2 regions of the Mesorhizobium sp. CAU 1741 genome follow, and region 1 is predicted to be linked to the other one. Evidence: predicted binding sites of a transcription regulator. Region 1 holds the regulator's gene; the other holds the start of a gene.

Evidence for each region. Region 1 encodes LexA, which represses DNA repair genes until DNA is damaged. Its sites were predicted from a motif close to TGTTCNNNNTGTGTTCNG; they were not measured.
Region 2: ruvC (crossover junction endodeoxyribonuclease RuvC) is a predicted target of LexA. The motif match lies at 5,006-5,023, and genes of this name have one in related genera.

What each region holds. Positions count from the first base shown of each region.
Region 1 is NZ_JBDOQP010000002.1:781,271-787,146, reverse strand. It holds gene AAFN84_RS10615 (LLM class flavin-dependent oxidoreductase) at 1-70, opposite strand, end outside; gene AAFN84_RS10610 (nucleoside hydrolase) at 170-1,132, opposite strand; gene AAFN84_RS10605 (adenine deaminase C-terminal domain-containing protein) at 1,294-3,159, shown strand; gene lexA (transcriptional repressor LexA) at 3,203-3,919, opposite strand; gene AAFN84_RS10595 (gamma-glutamyltransferase family protein) at 4,090-5,682, opposite strand; gene AAFN84_RS10590 (GntR family transcriptional regulator) at 5,679-5,876, opposite strand, start outside.
Region 2 is NZ_JBDOQP010000007.1:115,139-121,014, forward strand. It holds gene AAFN84_RS23010 (thiamine phosphate synthase) at 1-578, opposite strand, end outside; gene AAFN84_RS23015 (sulfite exporter TauE/SafE family protein) at 751-1,521, shown strand; gene AAFN84_RS23020 (acyl-CoA synthetase) at 1,570-3,210, shown strand; gene AAFN84_RS23025 (DUF1465 family protein) at 3,604-4,137, shown strand; gene AAFN84_RS23030 (sulfite exporter TauE/SafE family protein) at 4,138-4,929, opposite strand; gene ruvC (crossover junction endodeoxyribonuclease RuvC) at 5,066-5,584, shown strand; gene AAFN84_RS23040 (AbrB/MazE/SpoVT family DNA-binding domain-containing protein) at 5,641-5,876, shown strand, end outside.

The DNA.
Region 1 (5,876 bases):
CGGCCGAGCGCGTGCCCGACTGCGGCGAGGGCGACCAGTGCCCGAAGGAAAGGAAGCCTATCTTCTTCATGTCTCAACAGCCTTTTAACGTGTCGGCCGTATTTAGGCGCCCGGCCGCCGCGCCGCACCCCCAAATCTGGTCGCGTTCCTGAACAGACTGTCTTCGCGCCTAGGCTGAAGCCGGCTCCGCGACGATCGTGTCGCCGATAAGCCGCAGGACCGCGTCGGCATCGATGTCGACACAGGCGAGCTGGCTGGGCTTTCCGTCCCAGGCACCGGGCGGGAAGAAGCGGCCGTCGGGCTTCTGGATCGTCTGTCCGTCGGCGATGCCTTCGCTGACGACGCGCATCGCGCCGCTGCGGGTTTCGAACAGATGCGGCGCGACGAGAAACGCGCAGGCGCAACTGTCATGGATCACCATGCCGTCATCCACGAAGCGGGAGTAGAAGCCGATATAATGCTGCGAGATGTCCGACAGGAGCCTGGCACGCGGCCCGCCTTGCGCGGCCAGACGCTCCAGCGTGCTGGTGGACATGATGGTTTTCATCGTCACGTCGAGCCCGACGACGATGGTCTTCCACGGTGCGGTCACCACCATATCCGCCGCCTCCGGATCGCCCAGAATATTGGCTTCGGCAACCGGGCTGACATTGCCCGGCACGGTGAAGGCGCCGCCCATGATGATGACCTGCTTGACCAGCCCGGCAATGTCCGGCGCCTCGCGCAACGCCAGCGCCAGATTGGTCATGCGCCCCACCGCGATGAGCGTCACTCCGCCGGGATCGGCACGCACGGTCTCGATGATGAAACGGTGTGCCGGGCGCGGGTCGACAGTACCGGGGATCTCGTCCGGCAGCGCGATGTTGCCGAGCGCGTTGTCGCCGTGAACGATCGCCGGCGGCGCGCCATATGTCCGCAGCGGATTGAGCGGTGCGCCGGCTCCCCTGGCGACAGGGGCATCGATGTTCCACACGTCCTTCAGGAAGAGCGCATTGCGCGTCGTCGTGTCGATGGTGCCGTTGCCGAAGACGGTGGTGATGCCGACGAGGTCGATGTCGGGATGCTGGTGCAGGAACAGGAGCGCCATCGCATCGTCGATCCCCGGATCGGTATCGAAAATCACCTTGTGCATGCACCTGCTCCGCTTGGCTGTCTGGACGCGCTCCTATAGGCCGGCAAGATGGATTTGCACAGAGTGCGCCGGATACGCGTGCGCGGGTTCGCCGGCCTTGCAGGTCGCGCCTTTCGGAGTGCATACCCTGTGCTCCGCTACTTGATGGAAGACGCCGACCGATGACGAAGCTGCCAGACGATATTTCCCTCGATGCCGGAAACGAGGTCGCCATCCGGCAGGATTTGACGCTGGTCGCGCTCGGAAAGCGGCCTGCGGACGTGGCCTTGCGTGTCGGGCGCCTTCTCGATGTCGCGACCCGTACATGGCGCGACGATCAGGAGATCGTGATCAAGGGCAGGCGCATCGCGTATGTCGGCGACGCCGGCAGCTATCCGGGCGAGGTCGGCCGGCGCGTGCACGAACCGGACCTCGCGGCGGTGCCCGGTCTCGGCGAGGTGCACAAGCACATCGAGAGCTCGCACCTGACGCCCGAATGGGAGGCCGCCCTGGTCTTGCCGCGCGGCAACACCTGGACCTGCGAGGCGAGCCACGAGTTCTCCAACGTCAATGGCGCCCGGACGCTGGAGTTCTGGCTCAAGGCACGTGCCGCCGGCTCGCCGCTGAAGATCTTCCCGCTGCCTGGTTCGGCCGTGCCGCCAACCGGTTACGAGCACGGTGGCGGCTGGCTCGGCTATGACGAGCAGCGCGATTTTCTCCGCCAGAGCCTGATGACCGCCGGCCTCGACGAGGTGATGGACTGGCCAGCCGTGTGGAATCCGGAGAACCCTTCCCATGAGCGCCTGTGGGGCATGATCCGCGCGACCTTCGAACAACGGGGCGTCGTCGAGGGTCACGCGGCGGGTATCCGCGACATGCCGACCATCAACGCGTTTGCCGCAGCCGGCCTCGCCTCCGATCATGAGGCGTGGACGGTTGAGGAGTTCTGGGACAAGCTTACCCACGGCCTGTTCATGGAACTCCGTCCGCACAGCCTGCCTGAGGTCATCCGGGGGCTCCTCGACAGGGGCCTTGCCGACTGGTCGCAGGTCGCGCTCACCACCGACGACCGCAGCGCCTCCGACACCCTCAAGCTCGGCGCGACCGACCACAATGTGCGTCTCGCGATCGAAGCGGGGCTGGCGCCCGAAATCGCCATCCAGTGCGTGACGATCAACCCGGCGCGCCACATGCGGCTGACGCCGTGGGTCGGATCGATCGCACCGGGCCGCTATGCCGACATCGTGCTTCTTTCGGACGTCGAGCGATTTGAGATCGCCAGGGTCTGGGCAGACGGGCGCCAGGTCTCGCAAGGCAAGGACTACCTGCCCGAGGTCCCGAAGATCGACTGGCCGGAATGGGCGACAAAGACGATCAATATCGGCCGGGCGCTGACGGCTCAAGATTTCCACATTGCAGCCGAACCCGGCCGCGAAACGATGCAGGCGGCCGTATTGCGGCCCTTCCACTGGACCGACGACTTCCTCACGTTTGAACTTCCCGTGGCAGACGGCTTTGTCCAGCGCGACGAGGCCCGCAACATCACCAAGTTTGCGATCGTAGATCGCTTCTCGGGCATGGGGGCCGTGTCGAAGATGTTCTGGCTCGGTTGCGGCCCGCGCACGCCCGAGACCGCGCTCGCCTGTTCGATGGCGCATGACAAGCACAATGTCTGGTGCGTCGGCTCGTCGGACGCGGCGATGGCCATGGCCGTGAACGCGCTCGCCGAAAATGACGGTGGTTGGGCGCTGGTGCGCGAAGGCGAGGTGGTTGCCACCGTTCGCTACGAGGTTGCGGGGCTGATGTCCTGCCGCTCGGCTGAGGAGCTGCACGCCGAGATGCAGGCGCTCTACGCCGAGGGCGAAAAGGTCGACTGGATGTTCGAGCCGTCGTTCCATCCCCGCTGGGGTCCCGGCTTTCCCGAACGTCTGGCTTTCGCCACGCTCACCTGCGCGCCATGGCGCTGGGTGCTCGTCGCGCCGAGCGACCATGCCCCCCAAGGTCTCGTCAACGTGCAGACCGGCGAAACCCATCCGGTGGTGTTCTGACGCCGATGCGGTTCGACGCCAACCCCTGTCACGCTATAAGCCCTCAGTAGCGCCGAATGAGCCCCACCAGCTTGCCCTGCACCTTGACCCGGTCCGGTCCGAAGATGCGCGTCTCGTAGGCCGGGTTGGCCGCTTCGAGGGCGATCGAGTCGCCCTTGCGCCGGAAGCGCTTCAGCGTCGCTTCCTCGTCGTCGACGAGCGCCACGATGATTTCGCCGGGTGTCGCCGTGGACGCATTGCGGATGATGACCGTGTCGCCGTCGAAGATGCCGGCCTCGACCATCGAGTCGCCCTTTACTTCCAGCGCGTAATGCTCGCCGCCGCCAAGCATCTCCGGCGGCACGCTGATCGAATGCGTCTTCTGCTGGATCGCGCTGATCGGCACGCCGGCCGCGATACGGCCCATCACCGGTACGGATACCGATGCCGCGACATCGTCGTCATTGCCGGTCGCCTGCAGGCGCGGCTTCTCCGGCGCACGGCCGAGGCTGCCCTGAATGACGCTCGGCGAGAACTTGCGCGCCTGGTTGAGCCCGGGCGCGATGGAGTCCGGCAGCCGTGTCACTTCGAGTGCACGGGCACGATTCGGCAGGCGGCGGATGAAGCCGCGCTCCTCGAGCGCGGTGATCAATCGGTGGATGCCGGACTTGGAGGCGAGGTCGAGCGCCTCCTTCATTTCGTCGAATGAGGGGGGGATGCCGGTCTCCTTCATCCGTTCGTGGATGAAGAGCAGCAATTCGTGTTGCTTTCGCGTCAGCATGGCAAGCCCCGGAGAATCAGAGTGCAAACAAAACCAGAACATACACTATCTGTTCCAGTTGTGTTCCGCAATAGTTTAAATTTTACTGATTTTCCGATGAATTCCGTAACTATGTTCCACAATGGTTCACCGAGGCCCTCACGGGGCATCGAACGCGCTCTGTTCGAGCGTCAGAAGCCTCCCGCGCAACCGTCCTTGCGTGGGTCGGAGCCCGCGGCATAGCCGCCCTCGACGCGGCGCACGAGCTGCGCACCGCCGAATCCGAAGCTGGAATCCGGGCTTTCGGTGGCGATCACGTGGCCCATCTGCTCCAGGTGGGCGATGGTCCGCGGGCTGACACTATCCTCGATCGCCACGTCGAGGCCGGAGATCACGCGCCAGCGCGGCGCATCTGCCGCCGTCTGCGGATCCTGTCCCCAGACCTGCGTGCGCAGCATCATCTGCAGGTGGCCTTGCGCCTGGATCGGCCCGCCCATCAGCCCGAATGCCATGTCCGGCCCGTCCGCGCCCATGATGAAGCCGGGAATGATTGTGTGGAAGGGGCGCTTGCGTGGACCGACCTGGTTGGGATGGCCGTCCTCCAGGGTGAAGCCGAAGCCGCGATTCTGCAGGCTGATGCCGGTACCCGGCACCACGACGCCCGATCCGAAGCCGGCATAGTTCGACTGGATGTACGACACCATCATGCCGTCCGCGTCGCCGGTTGCCAGGCACACCGTGCCGCCATTCTTCGGCGCGCCCACAGGATGCAGCGATGCCTTGTCACGGTCGATCAGCCGTCCGCGCGAGGCCAGGTAGGCGTCGTCGAGCAAATGCGACGCCTTGACGTCGTCCATGTGCAACTGGTCGGCGACATAGGTGTGGATGTCCATGAAGGCAAGCTTGATCGCCTCGATCTGCAGGTGCAGCGCCTCGGGGCTGTCGGGGTCGAGCGCCTCGATGCCGCTGCCCTTGAGCATGCCGAGCGCCATGAGTGCCGCGATGCCTTGTCCATTCGGCGGGATTTCGTGCAGCGAGGATTTTCCGGAATCCTTGCTGATCGTGCCGCACCAGTCATTCGCATGTGCGGCCATGTCTTCGGCGGTCAGCGCCGCGCCGTGCTCCTGCGCAAAGGCAGCGATCTTCTGCGCCAGCTCGCCGCGATAGAAAGCCTCGCCCTTCGTTTCGGCGATCAGGCGCAGCGTGTTCGCCATCGCCTCGCTGCGGAAGAGTTCGCCGGCGGCCGGCGCGCGCCCGTTGGGCATGAACGCTTCGGCGAAGCCGGGCTGCGCATGTAGCAGCTCCGCACCGCGCCGCCAGAGCTCGGCGATGATCGGCGTGACGTGATAGCCCCTGGACGCGTAGTCGATCGCCGGCTCGAACAGAGCCTCGAACGGAAGCTTGCCGAAACGTTCCGACAGGGTCACCCAGGCCGAAACCGCGCCGGGCACGGTCACGCTCTCCCAGCCGCGCTGCGGCATCGCGGTCTTGCCCGCGAAGCGTTCCGGCGTCCATGCAGCCGGCGAGCGCCCTGAGGCATTGAGGCCGTGCAGTTCGCTGCCATCCCACAGGATGCAGAACGCATCCGATCCGATGCCGTTGCCCGTCGGCTCCACCACCGTCAGCGTGATGGCCGCGGCAAGTGCTGCGTCGAGCGCGTTGCCTCCCTTGCGCAGCATGTTCAGCCCAGCCTCGGTTGCCAGCGGATGCGAGGTCGCGATGGCGTTGCGCGCGATCACGGGCGAGCGTCGCGACGGGTATTTCGGCGTGAATTGATAGGTCAAGGGGTGGCTCGCGGGGGCAGCGTGGAGGTCAGGTCAGCCAAGGCACCGCCCGATGCCATGGCGTCCCGCGCGTGCTCGAATGTCTTTTCGATCATGCGCAGCGTCTTAGTGTAATGCGCAACCAACAGCGCACACGCGTCGTCGTCGGTCCCGTTCAGCACGGCCTTCATCAGCGCTTCGTGCTCGGCCTGCCC
Region 2 (5,876 bases), on a different contig from region 1:
ATGCCATCGCCGAACACGGCCGCGGACAGCGCGACGAAATCGACTCCGGTTTCGGCCACGGCGGCCAGACCTGCCAGATCCGAACCGGCCATCACGATGCAGGGAATGCGCACCATCTCTCCCCACCACTCGCCAAGCTTGAGGTTGCGCGGGTGCGGCTCCGGCTTGTTGTCGTAGCCGAACTTGCCAAAGAACATGTAATCCGGCTGGACCTCGCCAAGTTCGAGCGCGTCGTCGCGGGTTGTCGCACCACCGGTGCCGACCATCAGTTTCGCCTGGTGCTTCTCGACGATCTCTGCCAGCGCCTGCTTGGAACCTTCGAAATGGATGCCGTCGGCGCGGCAGCGCGCGGCGATGCGCGGATCGCCGGCGATCATGACGGCGAGGCCTGCCGCCTGCGCGCCGGGGATGATCGCTTCCGCATAGCTCTGGAACTCATCGTCGTCGGCCTCCCACTGCGGCAGGATGAGAGAGGCAACATCGCCGCCCTCAAACGCCGACAGGATGCGCTTCGGCTCCTCGCGGGGCGGAGCGATGAGGACAATGCGGCAGCGGTCGGGCGCTTCGGTCGGGTTCATGGTGTTCCTGCGCGGGTTCGGCCTCAATGGCGGGCGATCGTGGTGGGAATGCGGCATAGAACACGCGGCGCGTTTTGAACAGCATCGCATGTGGCGGGGCGCCGATGTCATGGTCTCGCCAAGGCGATCGATTGCGGATATGGCTTTGCGCGAAAGGCCAGCCTACCGCGAAATGGAATCCCTCCTCACCGATCCCTGGTTCTACGCCGCCGCCCTGCCGGCGGTGATCGTCGTCGGCCTGTCCAAGGGCGGGCTGGGTGGCGCGACCGCGCTGATCGGCGTGCCGCTGATGGCGCTGGTGGTGTCGCCGGTGCAGGCGGCGGCGATCCTGCTTCCCATCCTGATCGTGATGGACATGGTATCGCTCTGGGCATGGCGCGGCGAGCGCGACCCCATGACATTGAAGCTGATGCTGCCTGGCGCGCTTGCGGGCATCGCCATCGGCTGGCTGACGGCGGCCATGGTGACGGCGGGCGCCGTCCGGCTCATCGTCGGGATCGTCTCGCTGGCGTTCTTCTTGCGCTGGGTCCTTCAGAAGCTGTCGTCGGCAGACAGGACACGGCCGCACCACGCGGGCAAGGCGACGGTGTGGGCGCTAGTGTCCGGCTTCACCAGCTTTGTCGCCCACGCGGGCGGGCCGCCCTACCAGGTCTACGCGCTGCCCCTCAAGCAGAGCCCGTCGATCTATGTCGGCACGAGTGTCGTCTTCTTCGCCATCGTCAATGCGGTGAAGCTGGTGCCCTATTTCGCGCTCGGCCAGTTCGATGGCACCAATCTCACCGCATCCGCCGTGCTGATGCCGATCGCGCCGGTGGCGACACTCGCTGGAGCGTGGATCGTCCGGCGCATGAAGCCCGAGATCTTCTATCCGTTCATGTACACGATGGTCCTGGTCGTCGGCTCCAAGCTCGTCTGGGACGGGATCATCGAAATCTGGGGATGATGACGACCGCGCGGCCATGTGCATAATCCCGCGCGCAGGAGGGAGACCATGACCAATCCATACGCAATCGGCCTCGACAAGAATGCCGCCAATTATCAGCCGCTGACCCCGCTTTCCTACCTCGAACGGGCGGCGAAGGTGTTCCCGGATCAGCTTGCCATCATTCATGGCGCCACCCGGTGGACCTACCGCGAGTTCTGGCGGCGGTCCCTCAAGCTCGCTTCGGCGCTGGCCGAGCGGGGCGTCGGCAAGGGCGACACGGTGACGGTGATGCTGTCAAACACGCCGCCGATGCTGGAAGCGCATTTCGGCGTGCCGATGGTCAAGGCGGTGCTGCATTCGCTGAACACGCGGCTCGATGCCGCCATCGTCGCCTTCCAGCTCGACCATGCTGAAACCAAGGTGCTGATCATCGACCGCGAGTTCTCCGGGGTCGTGAAGGAAGCGCTGGCGCTGGCAAGCGTGAAGCCGCTGGTCATCGACTATGACGATCCCGACTATGGCGACGACGCCCCCTATGCCAAGGGCGAGCGGCTCGGCACGATCGACTATGAGGATTTCGTCGCTTCAGGCGACGATGGATTTGCGTGGTCGATGCCCGACGACGAATGGGACGCGATCTCGCTGAACTACACGTCGGGGACCACGGGCAACCCCAAGGGCGTCGTCTACCACCATCGCGGTGCGGCGCTGATGGCCTATGCAAACACGATCCACGCCGGCATGGGGCGCCATCCGGTCTATCTGTGGACGCTGCCGATGTTTCATTGCAACGGCTGGTGTTTTCCCTGGACGCTCGCCGTGACCGGCGGGACGCATGTCTGCCTGCGCTGGGTGCGCGCCAGGGCGATGTACGATGCGATCGCCGATCACGGCGTCACCCATCTGTGCGGCGCACCGGTGGTGATGTCGACGCTGATCAACGCGGCAGCCGCAGACAAGCGCGACTTCCCGCAGACAGTCACGTTCAACACCGCAGCCGCGCCGCCGCCGGAGGCGGTGCTGTCAGGCATGGCAGATGCCGGTTTCGCCGTTACCCACCTTTACGGGCTGACCGAGACCTACGGACCGGCGGTGGTCAACGAATGGCATTCCAACTGGGACCATCTGGATCGCAACGCGCGCACGGTGAAAAAAGCGCGACAGGGCGTGCGCTATGCGGCGCTCGAGGAACTAACCGTCATGGACCCGGCAACCATGCAACGGACACCGCCGGATGGCGAGACCATCGGCGAAGTGATGTTCCGCGGCAACATCGTCATGAAGGGCTATCTGAAGAACACCAAGGCCACCGACGAGGCGTTTGCCGGCGGTTGGTTCCATTCGGGAGACCTGGGGGTGATGCACCGCGACGGTTATATCCAGCTCAAGGACCGTTCCAAGGACATCATCATCTCCGGTGGCGAGAACATTTCCTCGATTGAGGTCGAGGACGCGCTTTACAAGCACCCGGCGGTCGCTTCGTGCGGCGTGGTGGCGCGGCCTGACGACAAATGGGGCGAGACACCCGTGGCCTATGTCGAGCTCAAGCTGGGCACGAGCGCAAGCGAAGAGGAGATCATCGAACACTGCCGCGGCCTGCTGGCGCGCTTCAAGTGCCCGCGCACCGTCGTATTCGCGGAGATCCCCAAGACGTCGACCGGGAAGATCCAGAAGTTCAGGCTACGGGACATGGCCAGGGAGTTGTAAACCTGCGCGGCGGGGGAAGCAGGCGCGGACGCTGCGTAAATTGTCTCGATACGGGACAAATTTTCGGCTTGTTAACCATTCTGTTAAGCTTCGGTTAAGCTTTACATGTCATTACTGTGGGCATCCAGTGATCTGGATTCTTACCGAGTGGCCGAGCCACTCCGTTTGACGCCTCCCTGTTTAACTCCTGAGAGCCGCTTTTGCGGCTCTTTTTTTGTCTTGCGGCAGCCCCGGGAGCCTGCTCATCCACGTTAACCCTTTGTTAAACACGCACTTGCGTTTGGCCCCTCGGGGGATCAAATTGCCTGTTCCATCGTTTAAGCAGCGCGGCTCACGGGCCGCACGCCATTTCGATGGTCAGGCGGCGTCGAGAGTTCACGGGGTAGCGTTCACATGCAAGAGCAGGGTTTCGAGACCGGCAACACCATCAAGCTCGCCGAAAGGCGCGTGTTCTCCAACTCGTTCAAACCGCTTTACAATGAAGGCATGGCGCTGGTCGAACAGGCGGCGGAGTACCTCGACGGAGAGGGCCGAGCTGCAGCCAAGTCGCTGTCGCGGGTCGGCGCGACGCTCTATGCCGCCGAATCAATGCGGCTGACCACCCGCCTGATGCAGATCGCGTCCTGGCTGCTTTTGCAGCGCGCTGCCAATTCCGGCGAGATGACGCGCGATCAGGTAGCCTCGGAAAAATCCAAGGTGAGGCTCGACACGGCGTCGGCACAGGACGACACCCCGGGATGGTCGGACCTGCCGGAATCCTTCCGCGCAATCGTCGATCATTCGCTGCGCCTGCAGGCGCTGGTTCGGCGCATGGACGACCAGATTTATGGCGAGATCGTTGGCCGGGGTCCGGTCGGTGCCGTGCGGACGGGCAATCCGGTGTCCGACCAGCTCAATCTCCTGCAGACCGCATTCGCGCGCGGCTGATCAGCCGCCCAGCGCTGCCGCGGCGGCGTGAAAGACCCTGTCGAAAACCGGCAGCGCGAGGATGGCGGCGGCCAGGATGAGCGTGAAGGTGGCGATGCGGTAGAGCCTCTCGCCGCCGCGCGTGAAAGCGGACGTTCCCGCCACTATGCCTGCAAAGTAGAGCGGCGCGGCAATCAGCGCCCGCATGGCGACTTCCCACTGGAACAGGCCTGCGATCCAGAGATTGCCGAGCGCGACGAACTCGCCAATGAAGAACAGCGAGAGCAGGTTGGCGCGAACCAGAACGGCCGGCAGCCCGGCGGTCATCCAGTAGGCGATCACCGGTGGACCGGGCACGGACGCGATTCCCGACAGGGTGCCGGCAACACCGCCAACCGCGAACGACGTCGCCAGGTTGCGCGGACCGTGATAGGTCCAGCGCGACCAAAGCACCCCGACACAGGCAAGGATAGCGAGGCTGATGAGCCAGCGCAGGACCTCTTCGTCGCCATTGACGAGGATGAAGACGCCGATCGGGAAGCAGACGAACAGACCCGCCGCCACCGGCACAACCTCCCGCCATACGGCGATGCGCAGCGCCGGCAGGGTGACGGGGATGGTCGGCAGCGAATCCATCAACACGACGATGGCGAGCGCTGCCTGTGGTCCGTAGATGGCGCCTGCAACCGGCGCCACGATCATGCCGGTGCCGAACCCCGAAATTCCCCTTGCGATGCCCGCAAGCGTCACCACCGCGAGCAGGACGAGAAAAGGTAGGTCGAACGGCGGAAAGGGCCAGTCAAGCGGGTTCATGGCGCCGCTGTCACATGCCGGAGGCGGGTCCGCTAGGGCACAATGCGGCGGCACCCGATGGGCCAACCCAAACATCTGTTTCTGATTTGTTCACTTTCGCATGGCATTCCACGGTCGATGGAATAGGGTGGCTTGCATGAACAGCGCGATTCGAATCATCGGCATCGATCCCGGCCTGCGCCGAACAGGCTGGGGGATTGTCGAGGCTCAGGCCAATTCGCTGCGTTTCGTGGCGGCAGGCACGGTTCACTCCAACGGCAAGGCCGATCTCGCCTCGCGGCTGTGCGAGCTTCATGACGGCTTGTCCGCCATCGTCCATGGTCAGAGGCCGGACGAGGCGGCGGTAGAACAGACCTTCGTCAACAAGGACGCGACCGCCACCCTCAAGCTCGGCCAGGCCCGGGGCATCGCCATGCTGGTCCCGGCCCTTGCCGGTCTGCCGGTGGCGGAATATGCACCCAATGCCGTGAAGAAGGCGGTGATCGGCGTCGGCCACGGCGACAAGAAGCAGATCCACATGATGGTGCGCGTGCTGATGCCGAAGGCGACGTTCGATACCGACGACGCCGCCGATGCGCTGGCGATCGCCATCTGCCATGCGCATCATCGTCAAAGCGTCGCCGGCAGGCTGGCCGCATTGGCCCGGGCCAGCTAGCTATGTTCTTGACTTGTTCTGTTGTGGGCAGTAAGTAATACCTGAGAGGTATTACCATGCGTGTCACTGAAAAAGGCCAAGTCACGATCCCGAAGAACATCCGGCGCCACCTAGGGATCGCGCCGGGCAGCGAGGTGGAGTTCGTCTTCACCGACGAGGGCGCGCTGCTCAGGAAGGCGGTTAAAGGCCAGCAGGAGCGGAGCGCGGAAGTGCGTGATCTTCTGGACCACATCCGCAAGCACAGGGGATCGATGAACCTCGGCGGCTTGAGCGCCGACGAATTCTATCGAAT